DNA from 2 places in the Lachnospira sp. CLA-JM-H23 genome. Region 2 is predicted to be linked to the other one. Evidence: predicted binding sites of a transcription regulator. Region 2 holds the regulator's gene; the other holds the start of a gene.
The links. Region 2 encodes Rex, which represses fermentation and respiration genes when NADH is low (regulators of the CRP and FNR family bind a similar motif). Its sites were predicted from a motif close to ATTGTTAANTANTTAACAAT; they were not measured.
Positions count from the first base shown of each region.

Region 1 (7,942 bases), on a different contig from region 2:
TTTATCTTTATTCTATCGTAAGTTTACATATTAATATTCTCACTATTACATATGCGTCTATTATCTTACTTACATACTTTCGTATGTTTCTGTACCTGAAATATTACTATAATACTATGATGTCGGGGTCTAAAGCCCCCGACTTTGATACCTACGAATTGTTCCGTGCTACGCACTCCCACAATTCTCCCCAATATTCGCATATCGTGGGATTATCATCCCACTTTTATGCTCATATCGGGGCGGGTCCCAAGGTCTTTCACCCACCTATGAGCAAGCTCATATGGGTTTATACCTTTTGACCCTGGTATCATACTATATTACCATAATATTAAGCTTCTGATGCTTCGCCATCCTCATCAGTATCAGTATCTGTCTCGGCATATGTCTGCTCTGTTACGCTTACAATAACCTTCTCTAATACATCAGGTGATATTGATACATCTTTGTCCTTAGCAATATCAAGGTCTCCTACCTTAATACTGTCGCCTGGCTTAAGTTCTCCTATATCAACGCTTACCTTTTCAACAAGCGCTGATTTAGCTGCCTTATAAGGAATTTCCTCCATATGCTGTTCAACAACACCCTGTACCTTGTCATGATTAACTAATACTATCTCTGCAACTGAGTGAACCTTTTCTCCTTCTGTAAGCACCTGGAAATCAATCTCTAATGTCTGTCTCTTGATTGGGTCGTAATCAACTTCCTTTACAAGAACATCATAATCTGTTGTATCGATTGTAAGCTTTGCCTCACTACCTTTGTTGCAGACTGATAAGAAACGCTCTGCTTCTTTCTTCTCAATCTTTACCGGTATTGATTCTGCAAGGCTTCTTCCAAATACATTGCCAGTTACATAACCTTCCCTTCTTAATTTCTTTGCCTTGTCATCCATGCTTCTTTTTTCAGCTTTTAAAGTATTCATTTATCTTTTCCTCCAAAAATCTGATTTGCTTAGCAAGCCTTCAACAAAGAGGTTCTGTTAAGTTTATCTATTCTTTATTACGATTTGTATTATAGTCCTTTGCAATTAAACAGATTAACCAAATTTTCAAGTTTTTTTTGTGCAATCATTACATATTTTCATTATAGTATTTTAACACAATAACTTTACATATTCAGATTTTAAATTATTTTATTACGAACATTGCGTGCCGGTATACCGATTTTATATTTATTTTATTGATTTTAATATAATAATCGTCTATTATATATCAGTAAATTGTATTTTTTATGTTTTTTTTAATTTATTTTAAAAGTCCATTTATAAATTTATTATCGTAACTTTTTATTCAGGCATTTATACAACGGAGGAATCTATGCAGCTTATGTCATCATTGCAGCTTGAGGCTTATAATTACATTAAGAATTTAATTCTTACTCACCAGCTCGATGTCAACACACTTTACTCAGAAACTAAATTATCCAAAGAACTCGGCATATCAAGAACACCTATGAGAGAGGCTCTGCAATGCTTAAGCCAGGATGGTTATATCACAGTTATCCCAAGCAAAGGCTTTCGCATAAGACAATTAAGCCAGAAAGATATGAGGGAAACCATCCAGATAAGATGTGCTATCGAAGGATTTTGTACGCAATGCCTAGCTAAAGAATATCAGACCGCTAAAGGTCAGAATACAATACAGAAACTTGGTGAAATTCTCAAACACCAGAAAGAATCACTTGCTCTTGATGATAACTACGAAAGTTTTATTAATTACGACCATAAGTTTCACCTGCTCTTAGTTAATTACATTGAGAATGAGGAGATTAATCATATGTTCCAAAAGCTTATGTATCTTATCCGACTTACAACACAGTCGGCACTTGAGGTTGAAGGCCGTATTAATGGAACAATAGATGAACATTCTGAATACTTTGAGAACCTGAAAACTGGCAATGGCAATGAGGCATACAGAATCCTTATCGACCATCTTATGATGCCTCTTAATATCGTCAGGACAGAACTTTAATTTATGGAGAATATAGTCAAACAAAACCGCTTGCAACTAATGTTTATCATTAATTACAAGCGGTCTTTTTATATACTCATAAAGTATTTAATTAAATTGACAATCGTCTGTTATATCCAGAATTATTAATTATAACTGAGGACCAGCAGCTACTAAAGCCTTACCAGCTTCGTTGCCTGTATACTTAACGAAGTTCTTGTTAAATCTTTCAGCAAGATCCTTAGCCTTTGTCTCCCATTCAGAAACATCAGCATATGTATCTCTAGGATCAAGGATACCTGAATCAACACCTGGAAGTTCTGTAGGTACTTCAAAGTTGAACATAGGAATTGTCTTTGTAGGAGCTGTCTTAATAGCACCTGAAAGGATAGCATCGATGATACCACGAGTATCCTTAATAGAAATTCTCTTACCTGTTCCGTTCCAGCCTGTGTTAACTAAGTAAGCCTTAGCTCCGCTCTTTTCCATCTTCTTAACAAGCTCAGCAGCATACTTTGTAGGATGAAGCTCAAGGAATGCCTGTCCGAAGCAAGCTGAGAATGTAGGTGTAGGCTCTGTGATACCTCTTTCTGTACCAGCAAGCTTAGCAGTAAATCCTGAAAGGAAGTAGTACTGTGTCTGCTCTGGAGTAAGAATAGATACTGGAGGAAGTACACCAAATGCATCAGCTGAAAGGAAGATAACATTCTTAGCAGCTGGAGCTGAAGATATAGGTCTTACAATATTCTTAATATGGTCAATTGGATAAGATACACGAGTATTCTCTGTTACGCTCTTATCAGCAAAGTCAATCTTACCATTCTCATCAAGAGTAACGTTCTCAAGAAGAGCATTTCTCTTAATAGCATTGTAGATATCTGGCTCTGAATCCTTATCAAGGTTGATAACCTTAGCGTAGCATCCACCTTCAAAGTTGAATACACCATTGTCATCCCAGCCGTGTTCATCATCACCGATAAGAAGTCTCTTAGGATCTGTAGAAAGAGTTGTCTTACCAGTTCCTGAAAGACCAAAGAAGATAGCTGTGTTCTCACCATTCATATCTGTGTTAGCTGAGCAGTGCATTGAAGCCATTCCCTTAAGTGGAAGGTAGTAGTTCATCATAGAGAACATACCCTTCTTCATCTCTCCACCATACCATGTGTTGATGATTACCTGCTCGTGGCTTGTGATGTTGAATGCTACACATGTCTCTGAGTTAAGACCTAATTCTGCGTAATTCTCAACCTTAGCCTTAGAAGCGTTATATACTACGAAATCTGGCTCGAAGTTCTCAAGTTCTTCTGCTGTTGGCTTAATGAACATGTTAGTTACGAAATGTGCCTGCCATGCTACTTCTACGATAAAACGAACAGCCATTCTTGTATCCTTATTAGCACCACAGAATGCATCTACTACGAAAAGTCTCTTGTTGCAGAGTTCTTTCTTAGCAATATCCTTAACCTTAGCCCATACATCTTCTGACATTGGGTGGTTATCATTCTTGTACTCATCTGAAGTCCACCATACTGTGTCCTTAGAATTCTCATCTACTACAATGTACTTATCCTTAGGAGAACGACCTGTATAGATACCTGTCATAACATTAACAGCACCAAGTTCGCTTTCCTTTCCTACTTCGTAACCCTCGTTAGAAGCCTTTGTTTCTTCTTCGAATAATAATTCATAAGAAGGATTGTGAATAATCTCTGTAGCGCCTGTAATACCATACTTGCTTAAATCAACGTTTGCCATTTTACATTAAACCTCTTTTCTTAAATTGTAGCACCAATAGGGCTTGTATGCCCTTTGGCAGATTACAGAAAATGGATTTAACCAAATTCTTCTGTTAGTATACATAATCAGCCTGCAAAAAGCAACCTTTTAATTGTTAAGTTTTTAACTTTTTATATCAATAATTCCTAATATTTATGTTAAATTCCAATTAAATATCATTACTATTTTACATATAACCGTATTTATACATATATCTGTATTATATATGCCGTATTCCTACACATATGTGTATTATTATCTATATCTATATTCTTACACATAACCGTATTTCTTGCGGTTTATTATTATGAATATAAGGCTTACGAACAATGCCAGAAGTTCTGCCGCTATAACAGCCATCCATATTCCATTAATTCCAAGTATAAGCGGAAGTATCATAATCATCGCTATCTGGAATACGAACATTCTAAGAAATGATACTGCCGCCGATACCGCACCATTATTAAGTGCAGTAAAGAATGACGAAGTAAATATATTAAGTCCATTGAAAAGATATGCTACTGAATATATTCTTATAGCAAGCGTTGTAAGCTCAAGCAGTTCATTATCATAGCTTACTAATATTATCAATGTCCTAAGCATTATTATACATTTTACGCCTTAATGCCATACTTCTCCTCAAAATCCCCGACAGTAACCGGCTTTGAGAAGTAATAACCCTGAAACCAGTCACAATTCATCTTGGCAAGCATAGAAAGCTGGTCAACATTCTCAACACCCTCCGTTATTACGTCCATTCCTATATCGTGTGAAAGACTTATAATCGACCTTAATATCTGCTCTCCACGCTCCTCGTGGCTTGACTTCTTAAGGAATACCCTGTCTATCTTGATAACATCAGCACACACATCTTTAAGGAAATTAAAAGAAGAATATCCGCTTCCAAAATCATCTATCTCTATTATAAATCCCTCATCGTGAAGTCTTTCTATAGTCTTATGTGCCGCCTGCTTATCCTCTGATAACGCTGTTTCTGTTATCTCAATGTGAAGCTTATCTGTATCTATACCATACTTACTTACAAGATTTTTGAAAGTCTGGTATACATCAATATGATAGAAATCCTTTGCTGATATATTAACCGATATATAATAATTATAACCAGAGTCTTTCCATATCTTAAGCTGCTTAGCAGCTTCCTCCCATATGTAGTTATCCAGCCTGTATATAAGTCCTGCATCTTCAAAGCACTCTATAAATGCACCTGGCATAATAAGTCCCATATTAGGATGATTCCATCTTATAAGTGCCTCTGCTCCAAGCATATTGCCATCCTTATCCGTCTGTGGCTGTAAATACATACAGAACTGGTTCTCATTAAGTGCTGTCTCGAACTCACCTATAAGCTGCTGTTTAAATATGTCATTCCTATATGAATTCTCATCATAATAAAGAATATAATTGCTCATATTACCTTTACTCTTCATAATCACAAGAGATACCTTGTCTACCATCTGTCTTATCGTTTCATTGACATCTTTTATGTAATATACTCCAAGATATATATGAAGCCTAAAATTCTTGTTGGAATACCTGTCACTAAGCAGCTTTATCATATCAGAAAATTCTTTCTCAGACAGATACTCCTTAGGAATAACCATAGCAATTATGTCACCATTAAGTCTTCCAAGAACTGAATTACCTTTCATCTTCTGCCTGATAATATTAACTTCATCTATTAATATCTTATCTGCAATATTCTCACCATATATTTCATTAATAAGCTTAAAACTCTTAATATCTGATAATATAAGGCAATACTCTGTATCAGTATGCTCCTTTATGAGCTTCTGTGCATTCTTGTAAAACCCATACCTGTTATACGCCTTGGTAAGTGAATCGTAATTAAGCCTGTATTCAAGCTTGGCATATACAGCGGCATTCTCTCTTGTAGTACCAAGATAACTCCCCAGTGCCGCAAGTAGTCTGATTACGTCCTTTGCATCCTTTATATTAGGATTATCAACACCTATAAACCCTTTTAATGTATTGCTTAATATTATTGGAAACACTATAAGTGTATGTATATTCTGAGGCTTTAATATTTCATATTCAACAGGCATAGTCTCTTTTACATTTTCCAAATCTTCAATAAATATACTCTCACCACTTGAAAGCTTTGGTATCCAATACGGCATATCCTCTGCTCTCAAATTCTGAAGTTGATTAATCTGTGGTTCAATACCTTCATTACACCACTCATATGTGTTATAATAACAACCGTCTTTTTCATCAACTATATATGCTCTGTCAGCTTTCGTAAAATGTCCGATTTTTTCAAGAAGATTATTTATTGCTACCTGACATTCCCGTACATTTCTTACCTTTCCAAGTTCTGCCATCTGTGTAAGAATAAAATGTTCTGCCTCAAGTTCTGATTTTAATATTTGATTTTCGTATTGCAAACTTCCATTTTCCATATATTACCCCATTAATTATCAGCTAGTATATCCTTACAAAGTTAATCAACTGCCAGCTTAACAACTTGTTAATTCATAGCCAGCCTGATACCTTCTTCAAGTCTTTTAAGTCCGTCCATAAGCACTACCTTAGGACACGCAATATTTAATCTTAAAAATTGATTTCCATTACCGCCATACGCATTGCCTGCTGACAGATATAACCCTGTCCTGTTTCTTATGTATGCCGCTAATTCACTGCTATTATCAGTAATTGCTGAACAATCCAGCCATAAAAGATATGTTGCCTCTGATTGCACAACCTTTATTGATGTAATATTGTCATTGACATACTCGTTAACTATTCTTTTATTATTATAAATGTAACCTCTCAATTCATCAAGCCATTTATCGCCATAATTATAAGCTGCTTCTGCTGCCCATACCGCAAATGCGTTAGGCTCTGCAACCTCATCAGTATTAAGTGCTCTCCACACCTTATGCCTTAAATTCTTATGTGGCACAATGACAGCTGCTGTCTGTAGTCCTGCAATATTAAATGTCTTAGTAGGTGCAACACAGGTTATGCTTATATCCCTGCATACATCTGATACAGAAGCAAATGGGATATATTCCTTTCCAGGGTCTGTAAGATCACAGTGAATTTCATCAGATACCACTGTTACATAATACCTTGCACACAGCTCCCCTATCCTTGATAAATCTTCCCTGCTCCATATCTTTCCTGATGGATTTTGTGGATTGCATAATATCATAAGACTTGTCTGTGGATCAGCCAGCTTATTCTTTAGGTCTTCCCAGTCAATGCTATATTCACCATTCTCATACTTTAATGGGTTCTCAAGAACCCTTCTTCCATTATTGATTATCGAATTAAAAAATATATTATAAACAGGTGTCTGTATAACAACATTCTCGTTAGGTGTTGTAAGCTTTCTTACTATGCTTGACACTGCTGGTATAACTCCTGTGCTAAACACAATCCAGTCTTTATCAATGTCCCAGTTATGTCTTCTTGACCACCAGCCTGCTACAGCCTCATTCCAGCTTTCCGGTATTATTGAATATCCAAATACTCCGTGCGCCGCTCTCTTATTAACAGCCTCAATTATCTCTGGTGCTGTCTTAAAATCCATATCAGCAACCCACATAGGAAGTTCATTTTCTGCAACATCCCATTTCAAGGACTGCGTATTAGTTCTGTCTATTGGTGTATCAAAATCATACTTATCAGTACATTCCATCGCCTTATCTCTCCATCACTATTATTCTGACATATTCTATCTATTCTGCCATCTTACTTCACCCTTAGTAATAATTGGATATCTTATAAGCTCTGTTCCGTCCAGATTTTCCTTGTGCATATCTACTGCTGTTATCTGATGATTATCATATGTTGTGTAATAATATATTCCCTTTGCCGCATTGCAGCAGGATGTATAAATAGTAATCTCATACTTTCCGTCAGTTACCTCACAACAGCCTCTCTGCTGTTCTACCGAACCTAGTATATGAAAGAACTGGCTTACACTTTCTTCCTCTGTATCGCTTGAAATTGCGTTAAGTCTTGTAAATGCTGCTCTTATAAAACGTGACTGGCTTGATAAATCTCCCGGAAGTCCCATAGCTCCCATTCCACGGCTGTAAGCATTTAACTTAAGCTTGTCTGCAAATGTATTATCTGGCTGTCTGCTTGAAAGCCCTGCATAATTATTAAGTGCAAACATCTGCATATCAAATGGAGGATTGTTAGTAAGCACTCCGACCGGATTG
Region 1 covers NZ_JBBMET010000003.1:181,281-189,222, reverse strand. Annotated here, with positions in the region: gene WMO42_RS05435 (hypothetical protein) at 117-302, shown strand; gene WMO42_RS05430 (50S ribosomal protein L25/general stress protein Ctc) at 332-925, opposite strand; gene WMO42_RS05425 (GntR family transcriptional regulator) at 1,320-1,973, shown strand; gene pckA (phosphoenolpyruvate carboxykinase (ATP)) at 2,103-3,707, opposite strand; gene WMO42_RS05415 (hypothetical protein) at 4,002-4,331, opposite strand; gene WMO42_RS05410 (GGDEF domain-containing phosphodiesterase) at 4,343-6,169, opposite strand; gene WMO42_RS05405 (MalY/PatB family protein) at 6,238-7,413, opposite strand; gene bsh (choloylglycine hydrolase) at 7,450-7,942, opposite strand, start outside.
Region 1: pckA (phosphoenolpyruvate carboxykinase (ATP)) is a predicted target of Rex. The motif match lies at 3,840-3,859, and genes of this name have one in related genera.

Region 2 (7,942 bases):
TTTGATAATAACATCTGTTCCAAAAGATTTACTTATATTATTACAGGAAAGAATCATAATAACAGTGTTCCTTTCTTTAAATTAATTAGTTGAATTATACTTGCTTTAAGAATAAATTGCAATTTTTTTGACTTATTTCTTCCTATAATGTATTATTAAAAAGTTAGACTAAGATAAGTGTATTAAATTTAAGAAATGAGGAAATGAATGAAATTTGACGAGTTAAACATTGATGAAAGAATATTAAGAGCTATTGAGGATATGGGATTTGAGGAAACTTCACCTATACAGACACAGGCAATTCCAGCTGTATGTGAAGGTATTGATGTTGTCGGACAGGCACAGACAGGTACTGGTAAGACAGCAGCATACACAATTCCTATGCTTATGAAGATAGACCCACAGATAAAAAAGCCTCAGGCAATCGTACTCTGCCCTACAAGAGAGCTTGCTGTACAGGTGGCTGAGGAGATAAGAAAACTTGCCAAATATATGAGTGATATTAAAGTTCTTCCAGTATATGGAGGACAGGAGATAGTAAGACAGATAAAGTCATTAAAGACGGGCGTACAGATTATTGTTGGAACTCCTGGAAGAGTTATGGACCATATGAGAAGAAAGACTGTTAAGTTTGATAATATTAATATGGTTATTCTTGATGAAGCTGATGAAATGCTTGATATGGGATTCAGGGAAGATATGGAAACAATTCTTACAGAAACGCCAGAAGACAGACAGACAGTAATGTTCTCAGCTACTATGCCAAAGGCTATTATGGATATTGCAAGAAATTTCCAGAAAGATGCCAGGATTATAAAGGTAGTAAGAAAAGAACTTACAGTATCTAATATAGAACAGTTCTATTATGAGGTAAGACCTAAGAATAAGACAGAAGTATTGTGCAGGCTTATTGATATATACAATCCAAGACTTTCAGTAGTGTTCTGTAACACTAAAAGACAGGTTGATGAGCTTATATCAGAGCTTAAGGGCAGAGGTTATTTTGCTGACGGAATACATGGTGATATGAAACAGCAGCAGCGTGACAGAGTAATGGATGACTTTAGAAGCGGCAAGGTAGACATACTTATAGCAACTGATGTAGCAGCAAGAGGAATTGATGTTGATGATGTAGATATGGTATTTAACTATGACATTCCTCAGGATGAGGAATATTATGTTCATAGAATTGGAAGAACAGGGCGTGCAGGAAGATCTGGAATGGCACTTTCATTTATAAGTGGCAAGGAAGTGTATAAGTTAAAGGATATCGAGCGTTACTGTAAGACTAAGATACTTGCAAAGCCTGTTCCATCATTGGATGATGTTAAGAACACCAAGCTTGATAATATGTTTGATAAAATCAGACAGACAATCGAAGAGGGTGGACTTACAGATATGGTTAATCTTGTTGAAGAACACGTTAATCAGGAAGAATATACATCTATGGATATGGCAGCAGCACTTTTAAAAATGCTTATAGGTGATACCCTTGACAGAGAAGATGAAGTAGAAGAATTCCATTTTGATACAGATAAAGATGATTCAAGAATGGTAAGACTCTTTATTAATATTGGAAAAAAGGATAAAATAAAGCCAGCTAATATTCTTGGAGCTATTGCAGGTGAATCTGGTATGCCTGGCAAGCTTGTAGGCGCGATAGATATGATGGACAACTATACATTTGTTGATGTACCAGCTATACACGCAGAGAAAATTCTTAAGGCAATGAATGATAACGTGCAGATTAAGGGACGCCGTGTTAATGTTGAGAAGGCTAACCAGTCAAGAGGCAAGGGCAGAGGAAAAGGCAAGCATAAGGACAAAGCAAGAAAGAATAAATAAATGAAAAAACAGGTGACATTAAGCAGTATAAACAGGGCAGAAGTATTAAGATACTTAGGATACAAGGGAATAGGGGCAGATGAGACAATAAACAGCCTTATAGATGAATGTGAGGCAGAGGTCTTAAAAGCGGCAGTTCCAAGATATGTATACAGGGTAGTGGATGTGACACAGGTCGATGAGGGCGTAAGGCTTGAAGGGACTTCTGTTACATTAAAAGGAAACTCAATTAAAGAACATCTTAAAGGCTGTAATAAAGCGGCACTTATAGCAGTGACAATCTCTGATGGAATAGACAGGATGTTAAGGGTGATGCAGGCCTCAGACCTTGCCAAGGCTGTAATATCAGACAGTATGGCAAGTGCAGCAATTGAACAGGTATGTGATAAGGTTGAGGCTGTTATTAAAGAGGAACTTCCAGAGTATAACCAGACATTCAGGTTTGGAATAGGATATGGTGATCTGCCTTTGTCACAGCAGGGCGAATTCTTAAAAATACTAAATGCACCTAAGCTTATAGGGCTTAATATAGGAAAGACTGATATGATGACACCAACCAAGTCTGTAACAGCAGTTATTGGGCTTACAACCGGAGAGGTCAGTTCAAAGAAAAAAGGCTGTATGTCGTGTAACCTTAAAGGTACATGCAGATTCAGGGAAGCAGGAGGACATTGTAATGAATAAATTAAAAGAACTTTTACAAAAGGATTATGTGATTCTTGATGGTGGAATGGGTACTATGCTTCAGGCGGCAGGAATGAAGATGGGTGAAACACCAGAGATGCTTAATATTACAGAACCGGAACTTCTCATTTCCATACACGAGCAGTATCTAAAGGCAGGTGCAGACATAATATATGCCAATACATTTGGTGGCAACAGATATAAGCTTGAAGAATGTGGGCATTCAGTTGATGAACTTGTAACAGCGGGAATTAAAAATGCAAAGAAGGCGTGTGCCAATGTGAATCCACGAGCACTTGTAGCACTTGATGTAGGACCTATAGGACAGCTTCTAGAGCCAACAGGTACATTAAGCTTTGAGGAAGCTTATGAGATGTATGCTGAGATAGTCAAGGCTGGTGAAGCGGCAGGTGCAGATCTTGTTGTATTTGAGACAATGACAGATCTGTTAGATGTGAAAGCGGCAGTGCTTGCAGCAAAGGAGAATAGCCAGCTTCCAATAATGACGACTATGACATTTGAAGAAAATATGCGTACATTTACAGGATGTCAGATATCTTCATTTGCACTTACAATATCAGGACTTGGAGTTGATGCCTTAGGTGTCAACTGTTCACTTGGACCTAAGGAACTTGAGCCGGTTATTAAGGAACTTACAGGCTGGACTAATCTTCCGGTTATAGTAAAGCCTAATGCAGGACTTCCCGACCCTGTTACTAATGAATATAATGTGACAGCAGAGCAGTTTGCTGAATTTATGAAGGATTTAAGAAAGTATGGCATTAAAATATTCGGTGGTTGTTGTGGAACAACTCCTGAATTCATAAAGTGCTTATCAGATATGTTACATAAAGAAGGCAATTTAGCAAAAGAGCCAGTGAAAATACCATCGGCTGTATGCTCAGCTACAAGCACAGTTATAGTTGACCAGCCAAGAGTTGTAGGAGAGAGAATTAACCCAACAGGTAAAAAGGTATTTAAGCAGGCACTCTTAGATAATGATATGGATTATATACTTGGACAGGCATTAGAACAGACAGGTGCGGGTGCTGATATTCTTGATGTCAATGTAGGACTTCCGGGAATTGATGAAAGACAGATGATGGTTGATACTGTGAAAGCACTTCAGTCAGTTGTGGATGTGCCTCTCCAGCTTGACTCAACTATACCTGAGGTTCTTGATGCTGCATTAAGAGTATATAATGGTAAGCCGATTGTCAATTCAGTTAATGGAGAAGAAGACTCTCTTAATAACATTCTGCCAATAGTTAAAAAATATGGTGCGGCAGTAATTGGCCTTGCTCTTGATAAAGATGGTATTCCTAAGAAAGCAGAAGACAGAGTTGCCATAGCAAGAAAGATTATGGACAGGGCAATAGCTATAGGAATTCCTAAAGAGGATATATATATAGACTGTCTTACACTTACAGCCTCAGCCGAACAGGAGGGGGTAATGGAAACGCTTAATGCACTTTATGAGGTTAAGCATACTCTTGGCTTAAGGACGGTGCTTGGTGTATCGAATATATCTTTCGGACTTCCTAACAGAGTGCTTGTCAATCACATTTTCTTAACAATGGCTATGCAGAATGGTCTTGATCTTGCGATTATTAACCCTAACATATATGAGATGATGGGGGCAGTAAGGGCATATAAGCTTCTTGCCAATATAGATAAGAATTCTGTTGATTATATTAAGGCTTATGCTTCAATGCCTAATATAAGCAAGATTAATCCAATGAATACAGCGGCAAATGCAGTACAGGGTGGTCAGACAGCACAGGCAGGTGGAAGTGTTAATCTTAAGGATAAGAAGGGCAGTTATACCTGTGATGACTTATTCTATGCAGTAGAGAAAGGTCTAAAAAATGAAGGTGCAGCAATAACAGAAGAACTTCTTGCAGGTATGGATTCTATGGACATTGTTAATAATGCCTTGATTCCTGCACTTGATAAGATAGGTGAGGAGTTCGAGAAGGGAACATTATTCCTGCCACAGCTTATAATGGCGGCTGGCGTTGCACAGGGAGCGTTTGAGGTTATAAGAAAACATATGATTATGAGCAATAATGCACCTGTAAGCAAGGGAAAGATTGTTATTGCGACGGTTAAGGGAGATGTCCACGATATTGGAAAGAATATCGTAAAGGTACTTCTTGAGAATTATGGTTATGAGGTTATTGATCTTGGAAAGGATGTTGAATATCAGGTTGTTGTAGATGCGATTAAAGAAAATGGTGCGAAGCTTTGTGGTCTGTCAGCACTTATGACAACAACACTTGTTTCAATGAAAAAGACAATAGAACTTATACATAAGAACAATCTTGATTGTAAGGTTATGGTAGGAGGAGCAGTGCTTACTCCTGAATATGCTAAGGAAATACATGCGGATTTCTATTCAAAGGATGCAAAGGAGTCTGTGGATATTGCTAAGAGAGTGCTTGGATAGAGTACATTTCTTTACTTTTTAGCAAAATAGTTATATAATTAACATTAATTTTGAAGGCTGATGGGAAGCTGGTAATTACAGGTTTCCCATCTCCTTTTCGTAGCAGTATTGCACAGGAATGGAGAATGTTATGGAAGAGAATAAGAAGATTTCATCGGCTGTTATAAGAAGATTGCCAAGATATTACAGATATCTGGGCGAACTTATAGAAAGTGGTGTTCAGAGGATTTCATCTAAAGATTTAAGTGTGAGAATGAAAGTTACAGCATCACAGATAAGACAGGACCTCAATAATTTCGGAGGTTTTGGACAGCAGGGATATGGATATAATGTGAAGTATCTTTATGATGAGATAGGCAAGATACTTGGAATAGACAGGAAGCATAATATGATAATAATAGGTGCTGGTAACCTTGGACGTGCTATTGTTAATTATACAGACTTTGAGAAGCGTGGTTTTGTTATATGCGGCGTATTTGATAACAATCCAGAGCTTAAAGGTGAAAGCATTCACGGAATAGATATAATGATGATGGATCAACTTGCCGATTTTATACATAAGAACGATATAGAGATAGTTGCACTGACAATACCAAAGCAGGCGGCTAAGGAAATCGGAAAGCAGGTTGCAGATGCAGGAATTAAGGCTATATGGAATTTCGCACATACAGATCTTAATCTGCCAGATGACGTAATAGTTGAGAATGTACATTTATCAGAAAGCCTTATGAGACTTTCTTACACAATTGCCAATAAGCACTCATAAAGATATTAAATCCAAAGGGGGAATTGATGGTGTCTAAGATAACTTATGAATTGTTAAAGAATAGTGATGTATTTAAGAATATTCCGATTCTTACGCTTGATGAGCGATGGTATCACCTTATTAACGAGAAGAATAAGACAGATGAGATTGCGTATTGGGAGAAACAGGTTAATGAACTGCTTAAGAAGCAGGGAAGAATTAATAATGACATTAAAGACATCAAGAAGCTTAAAAAGCAGCTTATCAATGATGTTGTTGAGAATATGGAAGATGATGATTCAAGTAGGCAGAAGCAGAAGCGTATGAGCCAGAACCAAAGACTTATACAGGAGTCTAATGACAAGATAGCTTCGCTTGAAGATGAACTCTTAGAAGTACCAAGAGAATTGGCAAGGGCTAACGAGAAGCTTCTTACAGAGACACTTAAAGCCTGCTATGACAGAATGAATGCCAATACAGAGGATATAGAGGTACTTGATAAGTGGATTAATGCTACAAGAGTCAAGCTTAAGAAGAATATTCTTATAAAACAGGATAAAGAAACTGTTAATAATAATATGTATTCTCTTATACACGATATTATCGGACCTGAGAATTGTAGTGCAGTTGACAGAATTAATGAAGGCAATGTAGGAGATAAGCAGGAATGAGATATGTATTAGATGCGGCTTCTATGAAGAATGTGGATTCTTATTCAATTAATACTCTTGGTATACCATCAGTTGTGCTTATGGAAAGAGCCGCACTCTCAGTGACAGAAGCTATTGAAAGCAAGGTTAAAGGAAATATACATACAGACATTATATGCGTATGTGGACGTGGCAATAATGGGGCAGATGGACTTGCGGTGGCAAGACAGCTTTATCTTAAGGGCTACAATGTGGATGTGTATATAATTAACTCACACGCTTCTACCAAAGAATTCGATATACAATTGAACATAATAAAGAATCTGGGCATAGAATGTATTAATAGCCCGGATTTTTCTAAATATGGGGTTATTGTAGATGCCTTATTTGGCAATGGCTTATCAAGAGAACTGGCAGGAGAGGCCAGAATAGTAGTAGATACAATTAATAAATGCAGTACATCAGTGCATTCGCAGTATACACAGAATAGCGACAATAATGGAAACAGGCTTGTTGTGGCTGTTGACATACCATCAGGTATAAGTGCATCGACAGGTGTGGTTATGGGATCTGCGGTTAATGCTGATATAACAGTTACCTTCGGATTTGAAAAAATCGGACATATATTATATCCAGCAGCTTCATATTGTGGGAAGATTATAAGAAAAGATATAGGTTTTGCACAATATCCGGATATGACAAGGGATATTTTCACATATGATTATAGTGATATATCTGATATGCTTCCGCTAAGAAAGCCTGATGGCAATAAAGGAACATTTGGAAAGGCACTTGTAATAGCTGGTTCAAGGCTTTATGGAGGTGCAGCAGTATTAAGTTCAAGAGCGGCGGCACGTATAGGTGCAGGGCTTGTAAGAACCCTTACGCATATAAGCAACCGTACAGCAGTTATAACGGGCAATATGGAATGTATTGTTGATACATATGATACTGATGAGGAATGTGGAGATTTTGTTAAGAATACAGAGACATTAGTGGATAAATGTATCTGCTGGGCAGATGTTGTGTGCATAGGTCCGGGGCTGTCTATGGAAGAAAGTGCAGTAAAGCTTGTAAGAAGTGTGTCAGCAAAGAAGAATATTAAAAAGCTGTATGATGCAGATGCCCTTAATATAATCGCCCAATATAAAATTGAACTTGATGGCAGTAATGATGATGTAGACTATGAAGCTGGCGGCAATAGTGGTAATGCTTCATATAAAGATGATATGTCAGATAAGAATGTTGTCGTTACACCACACATAGGAGAAATGTCACGTCTTACAGGACTTGATATTGCGGTGATAAAGAATAATCCTATAGATACAGCAAGAACATATTCAAGAGAACATAATTGCGTATGTGTATTAAAAGATGCAAGAACTATTGTTTCTGATGGAGAAAGAGTGTATATTAATATGTCAGGCAATGATGGAATGGCAACAGGAGGTTCGGGAGATGTGCTTTCAGGCATAATAACAGGACTTATGGCACAGGGACTTACTACTTTTGAAGCTTCAGCACTTGGCGTATATATACACGGCTGTGCAGGAGATGAAGCTGCCTTAA
Region 2 covers NZ_JBBMET010000005.1:141,909-149,850, forward strand. Annotated here, with positions in the region: gene abc-f (ribosomal protection-like ABC-F family protein) at 1-57, opposite strand, end outside; gene WMO42_RS08070 (DEAD/DEAH box helicase) at 208-1,845, shown strand; gene WMO42_RS08075 (methionine synthase) at 1,846-2,529, shown strand; gene WMO42_RS08080 (homocysteine S-methyltransferase family protein) at 2,522-4,978, shown strand; gene WMO42_RS08085 (redox-sensing transcriptional repressor Rex) at 5,109-5,744, shown strand; gene WMO42_RS08090 (hypothetical protein) at 5,771-6,394, shown strand; gene WMO42_RS08095 (NAD(P)H-hydrate dehydratase) at 6,391-7,942, shown strand, end outside.